Regions from separate parts of the Paenibacillus sp. J31R109 genome, predicted to be linked through region 2. Evidence: a T-box and tRNA genes for the amino acid it is inferred to sense, from the RefSeq annotation. Region 2 holds a T-box; the other holds one or more tRNA genes.

Region 1 (7,775 bases), on a different contig from region 2:
TCCTCCGCTGCGTGTATATACGGGCCATTCACCAAACGTCTCTTGATAAGCTTCCGCTGCGGCTACCATCACAGGCTCATCGATAGGTGTAATGAAAGGATTTCCTCGCAATTGGCGATCTAATGTGAGGGTCACACCTGGAAGCGTTTGGGCATGAATATGGGTTTCGACCAAATCCATAATTTCCTCTGGCACCTGTGCAGCGACTAAGCGACAGGCAATCTTGGCTGTTGCACGATTAGGGATGATAGGTTTGATTCCCTCGCCCTGAAAGCCGCCGCTCACGGATGTGATTTCAAGCGTAGGTCGGGAGGTCGTTTGTTCGTAAAAAGAGAAGCCTTGCTCCCCATAGAGTTCTGTAACGCTCAAATTCGACTTAACCTTGTTCTCATCAGGTTCAACTAGCTTGAACGCTTCTCGCTCTTTATCCGAAAGCGCAATGACTCGGTCATAAAAACCTTTTACAGCCACACGGCCATGCTCATCATGAAAAGAACTGAGAAGCTTGGACAAAGCGTGAATTGGGTTTTGTACCGCACCGCCGAAAAGTCCGGAATGTAAATCACTGTTGGCACCATCCAATGTGATTTCGAATCCTGCTAAGCCGCGAAGCCCATACATCAGAGCTGGTTTGCCAGGGCCATGCATTTGTGTATCCGAAAGTACAATGGAATCGGCTTGTAATTTGGCGGCATGTTCTTCAACGAAGGCTGGAAGATTCTTACTTGCAATTTCCTCTTCACCTTCGATGCAGAATTTCACGTTAACCGGAAGAGAGCCTTGTGTTTGTAGAAAGGCTTCAACAACTTTTACATAGAGGAGGAGTTGGCCTTTGTCGTCTGTACTTCCGCGACCGAACAACTTATTATCACGGATAATCGGTTCAAAAGGAGGTGTTTCCCACAACTCTAATGGCTCAGCGGGCTGTACATCATAATGTCCATAGATCAAAACGGTCGGTTTACCGGGCGCATTTAGCCAATCGGCATAAACCACAGGGTGACCTTTTGTAGGAATGATTTCAATGTTCTGGAGTCCAGCTTTTTGTAAAGATTGTGCAGTCCACTCCGCGCATTTCTGAATATCCGGTTGGTGCTCGGCAACTGCACTTACACTTGGAATCCGCAAAAATGCCATGAGTTCCTCTATGTGTTGATCCCTATGCATTTGTAAGTAACTTTTGATTGATTCTATCATGGGTGTTTTCTCCTTTTTCTTTTGCCAAAATAGTCTACATCACTTAACTTCCCCAAAAGCAGGGAAATTCCTGCAATTCCTGTAAACCGTCACATTTTATTTATCACATGGTCAAATAGTTGTTTTTATAAATCCCAAAGTAGGTCTGCACATTACATGCTAATAAGAGAACCTTTTTATGGATAAGCTACATGTAACGATCTAACAGCCATGGAGGGATACGCATGAACTGGATATACTGGGCGAAATTATACGATTCGAAGTTTCAAGCAGGCGTTTTGGCAAAACGAATGGAAGAAGATTGGTGGATCTATGGGTACGAATGCCCGCAAGAAGTAGAAGTGTATAAGTCGAAAAAAGGACGCTTTGGCGTCAGATACAATACGTAAACCAATTCCATCTGCATAAAATTAACGCTTGACTAAGACATCTCCGTTAGTGTATATTTATTTTTGTCGCTGTTGAGCGGCATACATGACGCGGGGTGGAGCAGCTCGGTAGCTCGTCGGGCTCATAACCCGAAGGCCGCAGGTTCAAATCCTGCCCCCGCAACCAAATTTCATTAGGGCCTATAGCTCAGTTGGTTAGAGCGGTCGGCTCATAACCGATTGGTCGGGGGTTCGAGTCCCTCTGGGCCCATAGTACGGAAACCCTTGGTAGATAAGGGTTTTTATTTATTTTAGAGACAATTACAAGCCTCTCGTTCTCATCAATGTTGATGGGAATGAGGGGCTTGTTTTTGCTTACTCAGTAGCATCATCCAGATTCGCAGACCTGTCGCCCAGAGCGTTACAGAGGAGCCGAAGCCGATAAAAATAGACCGGGGCACTATAGAAACATGGCCAAACGTACCGTCGATTGGTATATTTAAAGAAATGATACCTAGTAAACAGAGTACTGCACCTGTACCATAATAAAATTTTTCTCGAAATAAGGAAGCTAAAGGAAAGAAATGAATGCCAACAATCATCGCCATGATAGGGAAAAAGACTTCAAAATGATCGAGTGTATTACAAATGACACTTGCAAGAAAGATCGCAACGCCTTCCAACCCAAAAACCAAACCAAATTTTTGGTTCAATCGTTTCGTATCTTCCTTTTCTTCCTGTGTTACAGCATGACGTATACTACGCGATTTGACAAAAAGTGAAATGGCTCCACTAAGTAAGATAAGGGTTACGATAGCTGAAAGCATAAGTGGCCATGGAGCTCCAAGTTGATGGGAACCAACAATACCAATAGATGACCAGAGCGCACCAAAGAACGTCATAAACATGACACCATTGGCAGCACCCAAGACATTCGCTTTCGATAGTTTTACAAGTTGACTCATCATTCACCATACTCCTGACATGTTTAATTTGGCAGCTACGCCATGACATAAAAAGAGTTAATACTTTGTTAATAATCCATTTAGATGGATTCAATAAGCGTATTATAAAATAACTAATAAGGAAACGTTTCCCGCAAATTATTTCTATATAAAGGAGAAAAGAGATGAAACTTAGTAAAAAATCAATTACCGTACTTTCTTTTACCGTTGGAGCATGTTTATTTGTATCTACGGCATTTGCTGATGCGCTGCTTGGATCTGGATATGACCGATTGAAGGATTCAGTGAAAAATACGGCTTCTGTGATGGAAAAGGGTCTTAATAACTACACGGTTGAGACGATGTATACGTTGAAAGATAATGATCAAATTTTACTCCAATCTTCAAATTTCCAGAAGATGGATACGGCGAACCAAGTCAAAGAGAATAAAGAGGTAACGAAAAACGCCAAAGGTGAAACGACCTCCAGATATATGTATTCCGACAAGAAGCAAACGATAGACAAGAACGAATTGGAGAATACATATTATGTATTTGATCATTCGGGAGATGTGAACCAAAACCGTAGAGGACCTGCCGATTTCGAGAACCCTTTTAATCAAAAAGGTGCAAGTGAGGTAGAGAAAATCGTCGATGCCGTAGTTGGTTCCTTGAAAGATTATGTACAAGTTGAAGAAGGAGCAGACGGCGGTAAAGTGTTTTCTGGAAGTTTGTCCGAGGCACAAGTGCCGGCACTCGTGAATGCCGTATCCTCCTTCGGTATTAAACAAATGCTGGATAATGAAAGAGATTTACCAGCTATAGAGAGCGATATTTTCGTGAAAAAGGTTATCGGTACGGCAAATGAAAGTAAGAATGGCTATCTAGAAAATCTAACGGGTGAGATCACGCTGTCAGGTAAAGATAAAAATGGGGTTCAGCATGACTTAAACCTCAATGTGATGCTAAAGCTGTCTGAGATTGGCAGTACGAAGATTAACAAGCCTGATCTTAGCACGGCTAAGGTTGAGAAGGTTAGTCAGAATAGTGGGTTCAGCACTAAATATGTGGGAACCTATCAAAACGATATTATTATGGACAAAGACGGTAAATTCACGAAAATTGGTGAGAGAACAGTTAAAATCACAAGCGTAGAGGGCGATAAAATTTCTGGATCGTATTCCGAAACTGTCATTCCTGGTTTTGAGGGCGAGTATCCAAACAAGGATGCATTTAATTTTGAATACAACCTAGCGACGTCTCCTATGTTTACTTACACGGATTCAAAAGGTGAACAGAAACAAGGAATGGTACATCCTAACCAGCCAGGTAAGATTTATTTTGATATGAATCTTGCAATTAGAGATAAAAATGATTACAAACAAAGCAACAGCATGAAGCCATTCTATGATGGAGAATTTAGACGCGTATTTGAATAGGAATGATTCTCAGGAGGCTGCTTATGCGGCTTCCTGAGCATTTTTAGGGAGATGAGATGAATTGACAGTCAAGGCGATTGAAATAACGGGCTTAACCAAGTCATTTACGAATGGCCGGGGCATTAGCGATTTGAACTTAGATGTCGATCAAGGGGATATCTTCGGTTTTCTGGGACCTAACGGCGCAGGGAAAACCACTGCTATGAAGATGATAACAGGTCTTATGAAGCCTGACAGAGGCGATGTGAAAATTTTCGGAGCGAGTGTAGCAGAAGATTATGTCAATGCCATGAAATATGTAGGCTGTATTATTGAAACAGCGGAGTCATACCCCTATTTGACAGCGAATGAAAATTTAAAGTTGTTTGCAAGATTTTATCCAGGTGTTGATCAGCGAAGAATAGATGAATGTCTTGAAATCACGGGAATGTTGAAATATAAAAATGAGAAATCCCAAAAGTTTTCGCTCGGAATGAAACAAAGACTCGGTATAGCGGCGGCGATTCTGTCCAGACCGAAACTGTTAATTTTGGACGAGCCACTAAATGGGTTGGATGTAGAAGGCATGCTAGAGATGAGGAAGTTGATTAAACAACTCTCGCAGGAAGGTACGACTTTCTTTATTTCAAGTCACTTGATTCACGATGTGGAATTAACATGTACGAGAATTGGTATTATTTATGGCGGCAAGCTGGTGAATGTCGAATATACCCAAAATATTCTGTCGTTCTATTCATCGCTTGAGAATTATTTTGTTAGTGAGGTGGACAGGAATGGAAGGGTTTAAGGCTGCATTTATCAATGAAACCGTGAAGTTGCTCAAAAAGAAAAAAATAATGGCAGCCGCGATATTGTCCATTCTTGCCGTACTGATCGGTCAAATTGCTGTCACGACGATTAAGCATGGCTTTGGATTACGAGTAGTAGGGAGTGTAGAATTTCCTATTGCTGTGCTCACGTTTATTTCTTACACGTTATTACCACTATTTGCTGTTTTTGTGGCAATCGATATGTTTAATGGTGAATCTTCATCGAATACGATGAAAATAACCCTATTGAGACCCGTTTCCAGGTTCGGTGTGTTTAGCGCTAAGGTATTGAATTTAGCCTTATTTATTGCTGGTAACTTATTGTTTATTATGGTGCTTTCGCTTCTAGCTGGGTTTATTTTTAACCCTTCGTCTGCCAGTTTGGTTGGGATTTTTAAAGTGATGGTGTCCTATGGTTTAACTTTTTTTCCTGTATTTGTGTTTGCGCTGATCGTCGTACTGTTATCCAACCTCATTCAGGGTGGACTGGCTGTATTTTTCCTCGCTATCCTTGTGTTTATTGGATTTAATTTTCTTGGCATTGTATTCTCATCGTATTCGAGCTTTTTTATTACGTCGATGTTTGATTGGTATACACTCTGGATCTCTGAATCGATCAATTTCTTCAAAATCATCCGTCAGATTCTAATCATGTCCGGTTGTGGTATCATGTTATTTACGACGGGCTATTATTTGTTTGACAAGAAGGATATATAGGAAGGACGTCTAGAAAGGAAACTACATGCACTTAACGAAACGTTTTTTCACGATGAATACATTGGCCGTGCTGCTCTCCATTGGATTGACGATTCTGGCTGTCATCATTTTTGTTGCAGCGTATGCGAAAGTTTTTGGGCGCGAAGCCAGTATAAAAGAATTTCAACATACGTTCGAGGTCCGGGCAGCCATCAGTGAAATCAAAAGAGAAGCGCAGACCTTTAAGTTCGAGGAACTTTTGGATAAGAAATACCAACAAGAGTTGTCTGAACGTGTGAACGTTTTGGATGCGAGTGCAATCATTATTCTGAATCGAGAGGTTTTGTTTACCACTCATAATTTTAACAAGATTGAAATAGAGAAAAGCTTGATGCTGACCAGTGAGTCTAATCGTGATGAGTTAGAGCTTGATGGCAGCATGTATATGTTTAATCGAACGGACTACAAACTCCCGTCTGGCGACAGAGGTGTTCTATTGTTGCTTGCGCCAATCAAGATTAAGACCAATTTATATTGGTCGCTTGGTATCTTTACGGTCAGCTTTTTCACGGTTGTTTTTATGCTCATGAATTTTTGGATTTCCTATAAGTTCTCCCGCGGGATAATTATTCCGATTTCCAGGTTAAAGGATGCTGCGATCAAAATTAGGGAAGGCGATCTAAGCAGCGAGATTGCGGAAGATGGCGAAGGCGAGATTCGGGAATTGGGCCAAACTTTGGAGTTAATGCGGATTAAGTTGAAGGAGTCTGTTCATTTACAACAAAAATATGATGATAACCGGAAGTTTCTTGTTTCAAGTATTTCTCATGACTTAAAGACGCCAGTAACTTCCATTAAAGGATATATTGAAGGTATTATTGATGGGGTAGCCAAGACGCCTGAGAAAATGGAGGAGTATCTCGAAACAGCGCGTTCCAAGGCAATTTTGGTCAATGCGATGATTGATGATCTCCTTTTATACTCTAAGCTCGACTTAAACCAGCTTCCGTATCATTTTGAAAAGAGTGATCTGGCCAGTTATTTCGAGGATTGCGTGGCAGACCATAAATATGAATGTGAAAAAGCAAATGTGTCGATTGCCTTAATGAATGAACTCAAGGAGCCTGTCAAAGTATTAATTGATGGTGAACGATTAAAGAGGGTCGTGCAAAACATTATTGACAATGCCATGACCTATGCTGGAAAAGAAAATGGCAAGATTGACATTATCCTTAGGGAAACTAGAACTTCTGCTATTATTGAAATCAAGGATAATGGAAACGGGATACCGGAGGATAAGCTTCCCTTCATTTTTGAAAGATTTTATCAAGTGGATCCATCAAGAAAGAGCGGTAGTGGTTTGGGTCTTGCGATCGCCAAGCAAATCGTTGAAGGACACGATGGAAAAATATGGGCTAAAAGCACGGTGGGTGAGGGTACCGGGATTATGATATCACTGAAAAAGTTCTAAATAGGTTTGGAGGTTATGATGAACAGAATTTTAATTGTTGAAGATGATCAAAGTATTGCTAATCTACAAAGGGACTACCTTGAACTGAGTGGTTACTCGGTTAAGATGGTGAATAACGGGGCAGCTGGTTTGAGAGCGCTCAAAGAGGAAGAGTTTAAGCTTGTTATCTTAGATATCATGCTGCCTGATATGGATGGGTTTGAAGTGCTGAGAACGATCCGTGAGCAGGATGATATTCCGGTGCTGTTGGTATCTGCGAGAGCAGAGGAAATTTACAAGGTTAACGGCTTAGGTCTAGGTGCGGACGATTATATCACAAAGCCTTTCAGCTCAGGTGAGCTGGTTGCACGTGTAGGTGCCCATCTTAAGAAGTTTGAGCGTATGAAAGAGCGATTTGGCAAAGGGAATGAAGGGACAACGATCCAAATTCGGGGACTTGAACTTCAAAAGGATGCCCGGAGAGTTTTTGTGAACGGTGATGAAGTGGTTCTTGCTCAAAAAGAGTTTGACCTGCTTCTATTTTTAGTACAATACCCGAATCGAGTATTTGGCAAAGAAGAGCTATTCGAGCGGATATGGAGAATGGATGCGATGAGTGACGCTTCTACGGTAACGGTTCATATTGCCAGAATTAGAGAAAAGATTGAGGAAATCCCATCGAAACCTCAATACATAGGTACGGTTTGGGGATCGGGATATCGGTTTATGGTTTAAAATATAAAAAGCCTGTGGATGCGTATCCCCAGGCTTTGTTGTTATTCAACAGTCAACGGCAGTCTGACTTCAATTAAGGTTCCTTCATTTATCTTGCTTTGATACGTAATATGGCCATGGTGTTGCTTAATTATCTT
Region 2 (7,775 bases):
GGCAGCCTATTTATCTACTCAATCAGCAAACCGAATTGATATTCCCCGAACGAAGCTTCTTCCATGTCGGCTTCTTTCGCATATCTAACACGGGATAGCAACACATTTTCCTTCAAAACATGCTCAAAACGCAGTAACGCTGCATTCAGCTTCTCCTCCACATCGAGAACGAGATGAACATGTTTTTCGATAGGGAGCCCTAGCTTTTTACGATAGTCTTGAACGGCACGTATGACTTCCCTTACGATACCTTCCTGTTCCAGTTCTTCGGTCAATGTCGTATTTAACGCGACTGTCATTTGGTAACCGGTTGCTGATGCAAAGCCATCATTCGCTAGTTTTTCCACAAGCAAATCTTCAAGCTGGATATGCAGCTTTTCACCATCAATCGTAACATCCAGGTGGCCATTGTCGATGGCCTCTTTGGTTTGTTCAGCGGAAAGCCGCTTCAAATAATTCTGCACAGGACCAACGAATTTGCCGTACTTTTTACCTGCAGACTTCAAGTTTAATTTGAAATTGTAGTGCACGAAGCCCGCATCACTCTGTACAACTCGGATTTCTTTGACGTTGATCTCATCTTTAATGATGTCTTCGAATTGACTCAAATTACCGTCACCATCCAATGAAATGAGCAACTCGGACAGTGGCATCCGGGTCTTGATTCCTGTTTCATTCCGGATATTGCGAGCCAATTCTACGATTCGTCGCACAGCTTCCATATCATTTTCAAGTAATACATCACGTACAGTCTCGTTCATTGTTGGATAATCGGTGAGATGAACACTTTCCATCCCTCCCAAATTAGCATACAAATCATCTGCGATGAGCGGTGCATACGGTGCTATCATTCGTGCAAGCGTCACTAGAACGTCACGTAACGTTTGGTACGCTGCTAATTTATCAGCGGTTAATCCGCTCCCCCAAAAACGATCCCGCGAACGCCTTATATACCAGTTGCTTAGTTCATCTACAAAGGATTCAATTTGCTTCGCTGGATTTAAGAAATCATAGACCTCCAACCCTTTTACAACATGCTGCAAGGTGCTATTCAATCTCGATAGTATCCAACGGTCCAATACATGTGTAGAAACCTGCCGCGGATGCTCATCGGGTTTATATCCATCAATCGTCGCATACAACGCATAGAAAGCATGTGTATTATTGATCGTATCGATGACTTTGGATTTTGCTTCAGCCACGATTTGTTTGGAGAAACGTTTGCTATTCCATGGTGCGCTATCGGATAACAACGCCCACCGGAAGGCGTCCGCTCCATATTCGTTAATGATCTCCCAAGGATCAATACCATTGCCCTTGCTTTTGGACATTTTTTGACCATTTTCATCGAGTACATGACCTGTTGATAAAACAGCCTTATAGGGAGCTTTCCCATTATAGAGGGTGGAGACGGCCAGTAAGCTGAAAAACCAACCCCTCGTTTGATCGATCCCCTCGCAAATCATATCAGCAGGATACTGTTCCTGGAATTGCTCTGTGTGTTCAAAAGGCTGATGATACTGGGCAAATGGCATGGACCCGCTATCAAACCAGACGTCAATCACCTCTGAAGTTCTTTCCATAACACCACCACATGAGCACCGAAGCTTTACTTTATCCACATAAGGTCTATGCAATTCAAGACTTTCCTCGATTGGATCGATTGACCGCTCACGAAGATCCTTATGGCTGTCTGGTGCATATTCCATTGAACAGTCTTGGCATACCCATACATTGAGAGGAGTCCCCCAATAGCGATTCCGACTGATATTCCAATCCACGAGATCTTCCAGAAATTTTCCAAATCGACCTTCACGAAGATGCGCAGGATACCAGGTGACTTTACTATTGTTCTCGATCAACTGTTCTTTGATGGCGGTCGTTTTGATGAACCAACTCTCCGTCGCATAATAGAGAAGTGGTGATTTACAGCGCCAGCAGAATGGATAGCTATGCTCATAACGTTCTTTCGAAAACAATAAATGACGCTCAGACAAGTTTTTAACTATATCGATATCGCAATCTTTCACAAACCGTCCTGCAAAATCAGTGATCTCATCGGTATAACGACCAGCCGCGTTTACAACATTCACGAAATCCAATTCGTGCTGGCGAACCGTGCGATAGTCATCTTCTCCGTGAGCTGGAGCAATATGCACGATGCCAGTACCGCTGGTGTCGCTGACATAGTCTGCGTCTACAACGATATGTCCTTTGCTCACTTGCAAATAGCCAAATGGTGCTAAATAGGAAGTGCCTACAAATTCAGAACCCTTATGCGTGGAAAGGATCTCATAGTTCTCTTTCATGACCTTTTCAACGAGTTGGCTTGCGACGATATACACTTCACCATTTTGCTTCACTTTGGCATAATCCAAATCTTTGTTCACAGCTAAAGCAACGTTAGCAGGCAGCGTCCACGGCGTTGTCGTCCATGCTAGAAAATGTTCCTGACCATTGCTACTTGTGAATTTTACGGTGGCACTCAGATCTTTAACATCTTCATACCCTTGCGCAACTTCGTGAGAACTAAGCGTTGTCTGGCAATCAGGACAATACGGGCTGACGCGATGCCCTTTATACAGCAGCCCTTTTCGATGAATGGTGGATAAAATATGCCATACACTCTCGATATAATCATTCGTCAGTGTAACATACGGGTTCTCCATATCCGTCCAGTAGCCGATCGCTTCGGTCATTTCACGCCACTGTTTCTCATATTCAAAAACACTACTTTTGCACTTCTCCACGAATTCGGCGATACCGTAAGTCTCGATTTCCTGTTTCCCGGAGATACCTAATCTTTTTTCCACACCTAGCTCCACTGGAAGACCGTGTGTATCCCAACCCGCTTTACGAACGACGCGGTAACCAGACATCGTTTTGTAACGGCCGATAAAGTCTTTAATGACACGACCAAGTACATGCCCAATATGAGGCTCCCCATTCGCTGTTGGTGGACCTTCGTAGAAGACAAAATTCGGTTTATTTTCCCGGTTTTCAATCGATTTGCGGAATGTATCGTTTCGTTTCCACTGCTCAAGAACACGGAGCTCACGGTTCCTTGCCATCTCTTTTACATCCACTTTTCTCATACTTCTCATCCTTCCTCTAGATACAACTTGATGTTCTTTTCATTGACGGCACCGTGGAAAAACGCAGAAAAATCCCGCCCCATAAGGGACGAGATTTCATCTCGCGATACCACCCTAGTTCCGTAATGATCATGCAACCCATGATCTTACGACACCTCTCACTACGTACCATCATACGCGTCCATTGTAACGGCTGGATCCCGGGTCAGCTTACTGAACTACTTCAGCTTTCCTTCTCGGAGAGGATTTTCGGCTAAGTCTTGAACGTTGGCTTTCAGCATGTGCCAACTCTCTGTGGAACAAGGGGATTAGCTTACTCTTTCTCGTCAATGAATTTTATTCGAACATTCAGTTAATTCATTTTTGCATCAAAATCACTAAATGTCAACATCAGTTGCTTGTGCTAAAATACGAATCCACCAACAAATGCTCCGAGTCATGCTTGGTACTAATTGGCGTATAGTACAGGTAAACCTGTGTTACAGGCCCTTTATTAAAATGAACTGTCCCTTGCCAAGCCGTCCTAAATCGACTTTCTGTATCACGAGGTTGGTTCGTTTCATATGGGTAGGATTGACTCGTATTCTCGATGGGGTACACATTCCCGTTTTGATCTTTTACGATATAGTTATGATACCCAGCACTTTCTGAAGGCCAGTACCGAACTATGAACGATTTGAAATCTTGGTTAACCACATTAAATACTAACTTCTGATTTTCTTGCAACCCTTTTCCTGGGTTATCTGACCTAAGCCAAAACATTTTATCATAATAGTTGTAAACTACCAGAGGGTTCTCTGCTTTGACTAGAAAGTTAAGAATGGAATTAGGAACACTCGATGTTGGCAGCTTCGAGAATTCCGTGTCACTACTGGAAGGTTCATTCGATTTCGGTGGAACAGCTGGTGTAGGTTGCGCGTTGGGATTGGTGCCAGGTTGGTATGAGGAAGAATCTTTATAGGGTATACCGGCGGTGGAAGACGTACGCTTCGTATCAATGACAATCGTATTCGTTTCGGATTCCCAGTCAATACTCATGCCAGTTGCATTTGCCAGCGCGTGGCGAAGGTTAGCGTGACACCACCAATAATCGCCATAGAAACTATCATTTTTTCACTTTGTTACCCCCTATTTACTTACATATTATTCCAACTAGCAATATTCGACATGATTCGCGATAATCCTTGTGGTTCACGCGACGTTTGTACTATACGCAAATGATGCTTGACATAATGACAATGATCCTTTACATTTTGTAATATATAAGTTGCATTTTCGAACTCCATTTCCATGATATACAGAGAGGCGGCTGTCTCGTGAAGAACCGCGTAAAAGAATTGCGTGCCCGCTTCGATTGGACACAGGAGGATTTAGCCAAACGAACCGGCATCACCCGCCAGACGGTCGGAATGATCGAGAAGAGCGATTACTCGCCTTCCACCTTGCTGGCTTTGAAAATAGCTCGAGTGTTCAAGGTGTCGGTTGAAGATGTGTTCTACCTGGAAGCACATGAGGAGCCTGAAGGAGGGATCATGGAATGAAGCTGGAACGATTGCTCCGTTCTCCGCTATTAGGCGCGTTTATTTTTCTTCTCGTCGGTGTCGCTATGCTGGTCCTTCATTACCGGGAATTCTCACCAGAGTGGCTGCGTTATACGATGACCACCTGTACGGTCAGTTTGGTTGTAATTTGGACGGCTCTGGTTCTCTTTCATAACAAACGTTATCCAAAGCGCCGCATTCGACTCGCGACTTTCATCCCGCCAGAGTTTCGTGAAGAAGATGAAGGCCAGCAATGGATCAATTACAAAGTTACCCGCCGGGTATATATGCTGTACTACTCAGCAATTCCACTGCTAATCGGGTTGGTCGTGTTGATACCAGACGGCAAGGCTGCCGCGATTGGGGGATTAACTCTTTTAGGAGCTCTTCAGCAAATTTTGTATTGGAAAGGGCTGCGAGATTGGGATCGTAGTTGACTCATTGTCACCATCTAGATAGGAGGAGGAAGTAAATGAATATTGAGGAGTATTTACAAGAATGGTCTTACTTGGCCGTGTTCGTCTTGTCAGCCTTGCCTTGGGTCGAATCGTCCGCGATTGTGGTGATAGCCATTGCGTTTGGGTTGAACTCCGTACTCTCCACGATTCTGGCGTTTGCTGGTAACTGGATGACTGTACTGCTCGTCGTGTTCTTGTTTGACCGCTGGCAGCAATGGAAAGAACGGAAGCGTGCCGCCAGAGGACAAGATAATGATCTATCTCAGGATAGCAAAAAAAGCAAACGCGCCCATAGTCTTTTCGTCAAATACGGGCTACCCGGTCTCTCCATTATTGGCCCCCTCCTCATCGGGACGGAGATCGCCGCCGCCTTCGGCATGCTTTTTAAAGCCCCGCGCCGCAAAGTTCTGATCTGGATGACCGTCAGCCTAGCTTTCTGGACGGTGTTATTCGCGGTCGGCGCGCATTTTGGACTTACTTTTATGACCTAGGCAATAAAATATATTTGAAAAAAAGGCAGCCAATCATTATGATGGCTGCCTTTTTTTTGTATTTATAGTCTTAATGTTCTATGAATGAAAGATGAAAAATCATTCGGCTTACGACCTAATATCCACGTTAAAACATTGGAATTACCGATAGATCCATGTTCATTGTAATGTTGAAACATCTTTAATGTTGTATTTATTTGATAGTCACCTGATCCACGCTTTTTTAATTGTGCTGCGAACATTTCGTCTTGAGGCGTTTCAACTTTGATTTCATGGCCAAAATGCTGTTCCATTGCTGCTATCATATCAGACAATGATAAATTTTGAGGTCCAGAAAGTTCATATGAAGCCCATGTATGTCCCGGACGAGTAAGAATGATTGCAGCTGCCTCGGCTAAGTCTTCTAAGTCAATCATGCATATGCGAGTTTCTTGAGTCGTAAAATACTTTTGTTGAAAGATACCTTTTTCACTAAGCATCTTCCAAGACTCGAGTATGTTCTGCATAAATATACCTGGCTGAATAATCGTATAGGGGATATCTGAATTCACCAGGAGCTCCTCAACCATGAGTTTTTTCTGATGATGCGGCATTTCTTGAATGACGGGATGTATGACGGAATGGAATACAAAATGTTCAACTTCAGCCAAGCGAGCTGCTTGTATGATTATTTGTCCGATTTGAACTTCATCGGGATTCATAGCTGAACAAATGTGGTATACAGCCCTAATTCCGACCAATGCCTCATCTACAGCCTTTTGATCCAGCATATCTCCTGTAACGACTTCCATCTCACCTAATGATTTAATGTCCTCGATTTGTTCCGTTCTACGAACCAAAGCTCTTATCCGCTCTCCTTTAGAAAGCAAAGCTTTCATTACTGCACGACCAGTTTTCCCGTTTGCTCCAGTTATAAGGATCATTTTCATTTCTCCTTTTTTTATAAAATACCGTATGACCAAGCTCGCCTTATAGTCATAGCTTTAACATGATCGAGCTCGTTTAATCTGAACTGGTTCCCCAGACTGGATACCGTCAATAGGCTTCCGGTGCGCTTACCGGAATTTAATAATGCCATCATACTGGATTTCATTTATTTATTCCAACGCATTTCATGCTATATCCTTATTGATTAGAAGGAATGAGTGAGATTCGAATTGAATGAAAATAGGGAGCAACTGTCGCGGCAGTTTGCTCCCTGTTATTGTGCTATCGTTGGCCGTTAGGTTAATCAACTATGCGTAATACCCGCCCTTAGAAAGATACTCTTGATGTTCAAGATAATGCTTATAAATCTTTCCGAATACCCTGTTTGCCATGGATTGTACTTGTTTGTCGTTCTTTAGTTTAACTACTTCATCCATCGGAGTGTCCATAGAAGTTTCGCCACTAATCAACTTATGGAGATCAACTTCAAATACTCCATCTAACTCCTTTAAGCAATTACCAAATCTATACGCTGCAACCGTACCTCTGATTTCCACTAATTCAAATTCCAAACAAATTGCCATTTTATTAGCCCCACTTCTCTTTTTTAACAACACCATCTACACGTGTGATTGAAGTAACGTTTCCAGTTAGCGTAATAGGGGATTTTCTTTGTTTGCATCTGGATAAGACTCAGCAATTCACTAAAACTTCTACAGTTATTTTTTCACTCGCGCGAGCATCAACACTTAGTACAAATTGCCATCCGCCTTCTCAAGAATCTCCTTTCGATACTCCGGCTGGCTAAGATGAGTTAAAATAATTATTATGCTGTCATTTCTAATAAATAGAAGCTCCCTTGTATCAGTTATGTGTGACCTCATGCCATTTACTAATCACCGACTATTTAAAAACTAGCATGTACAAGACAATAAAGTGGAACAGCTGTCAGTCACGACGGTCCGTTCCACTCTTTTTTATCAATAAATTCAATTAGGCGGTTGATTCGTGATTTCTATTCGATACTTTTCATTTGTACTTAGTTCCGCTTCTCGTTGCATTTTAACAGTAGCTGTTAATATCGCTCCTGGTGCTACGGTTACTTCATAACCTTGGCGTGCCGTATGATAATATAGTTGTGCGTAATTACCTGTTCGACCAGTATTAGATCCAATTCCAACAAATAATTGCAAACGCGAATGTGTATCACCAATCTCATTTAAATAAATATATACTTTTTTATCTTCATTGCTATTGTTTATC

What was found. The T-box of region 2 lies ahead of ileS (isoleucine--tRNA ligase). A T-box ahead of a tRNA ligase gene usually reads a tRNA of that ligase, here a tRNA-Ile.
Region 1: it encodes a tRNA-Ile, which carries the amino acid that the T-box ahead of ileS (isoleucine--tRNA ligase) is inferred to sense. The anticodon was not compared.

Annotation. Positions count from the first base shown of each region.
Region 1 is NZ_JCAUAR010000001.1:448,719-456,493, forward strand. Features, by position in the region: gene AC58QT_RS01900 (dipeptidase) at 1-1,197, opposite strand, end outside; gene AC58QT_RS01905 (hypothetical protein) at 1,422-1,586, shown strand; tRNA gene AC58QT_RS01910 (tRNA-Met) at 1,676-1,752, shown strand; tRNA gene AC58QT_RS01915 (tRNA-Ile) at 1,763-1,836, shown strand; gene AC58QT_RS01920 (DUF7010 family protein) at 1,907-2,533, opposite strand; gene AC58QT_RS01925 (hypothetical protein) at 2,695-3,948, shown strand; gene AC58QT_RS01930 (ABC transporter ATP-binding protein) at 4,010-4,735, shown strand; gene AC58QT_RS01935 (ABC transporter permease) at 4,722-5,474, shown strand; gene AC58QT_RS01940 (sensor histidine kinase) at 5,500-6,924, shown strand; gene AC58QT_RS01945 (response regulator transcription factor) at 6,943-7,638, shown strand; gene AC58QT_RS01950 (ATP-binding protein) at 7,680-7,775, opposite strand, start outside.
Region 2 is NZ_JCAUAR010000008.1:261,831-269,605, forward strand. Features, by position in the region: gene ileS (isoleucine--tRNA ligase) at 15-3,095, opposite strand; T-box leader at 3,177-3,434, opposite strand; gene AC58QT_RS21225 (hypothetical protein) at 3,486-4,133, opposite strand; gene AC58QT_RS21230 (helix-turn-helix transcriptional regulator) at 4,412-4,636, shown strand; gene AC58QT_RS21235 (hypothetical protein) at 4,633-5,073, shown strand; gene AC58QT_RS21240 (small multi-drug export protein) at 5,109-5,585, shown strand; gene AC58QT_RS21245 (SDR family oxidoreductase) at 5,648-6,508, opposite strand; gene AC58QT_RS21250 (hypothetical protein) at 6,821-7,096, opposite strand; gene AC58QT_RS21255 (S-layer homology domain-containing protein) at 7,502-7,775, opposite strand, start outside.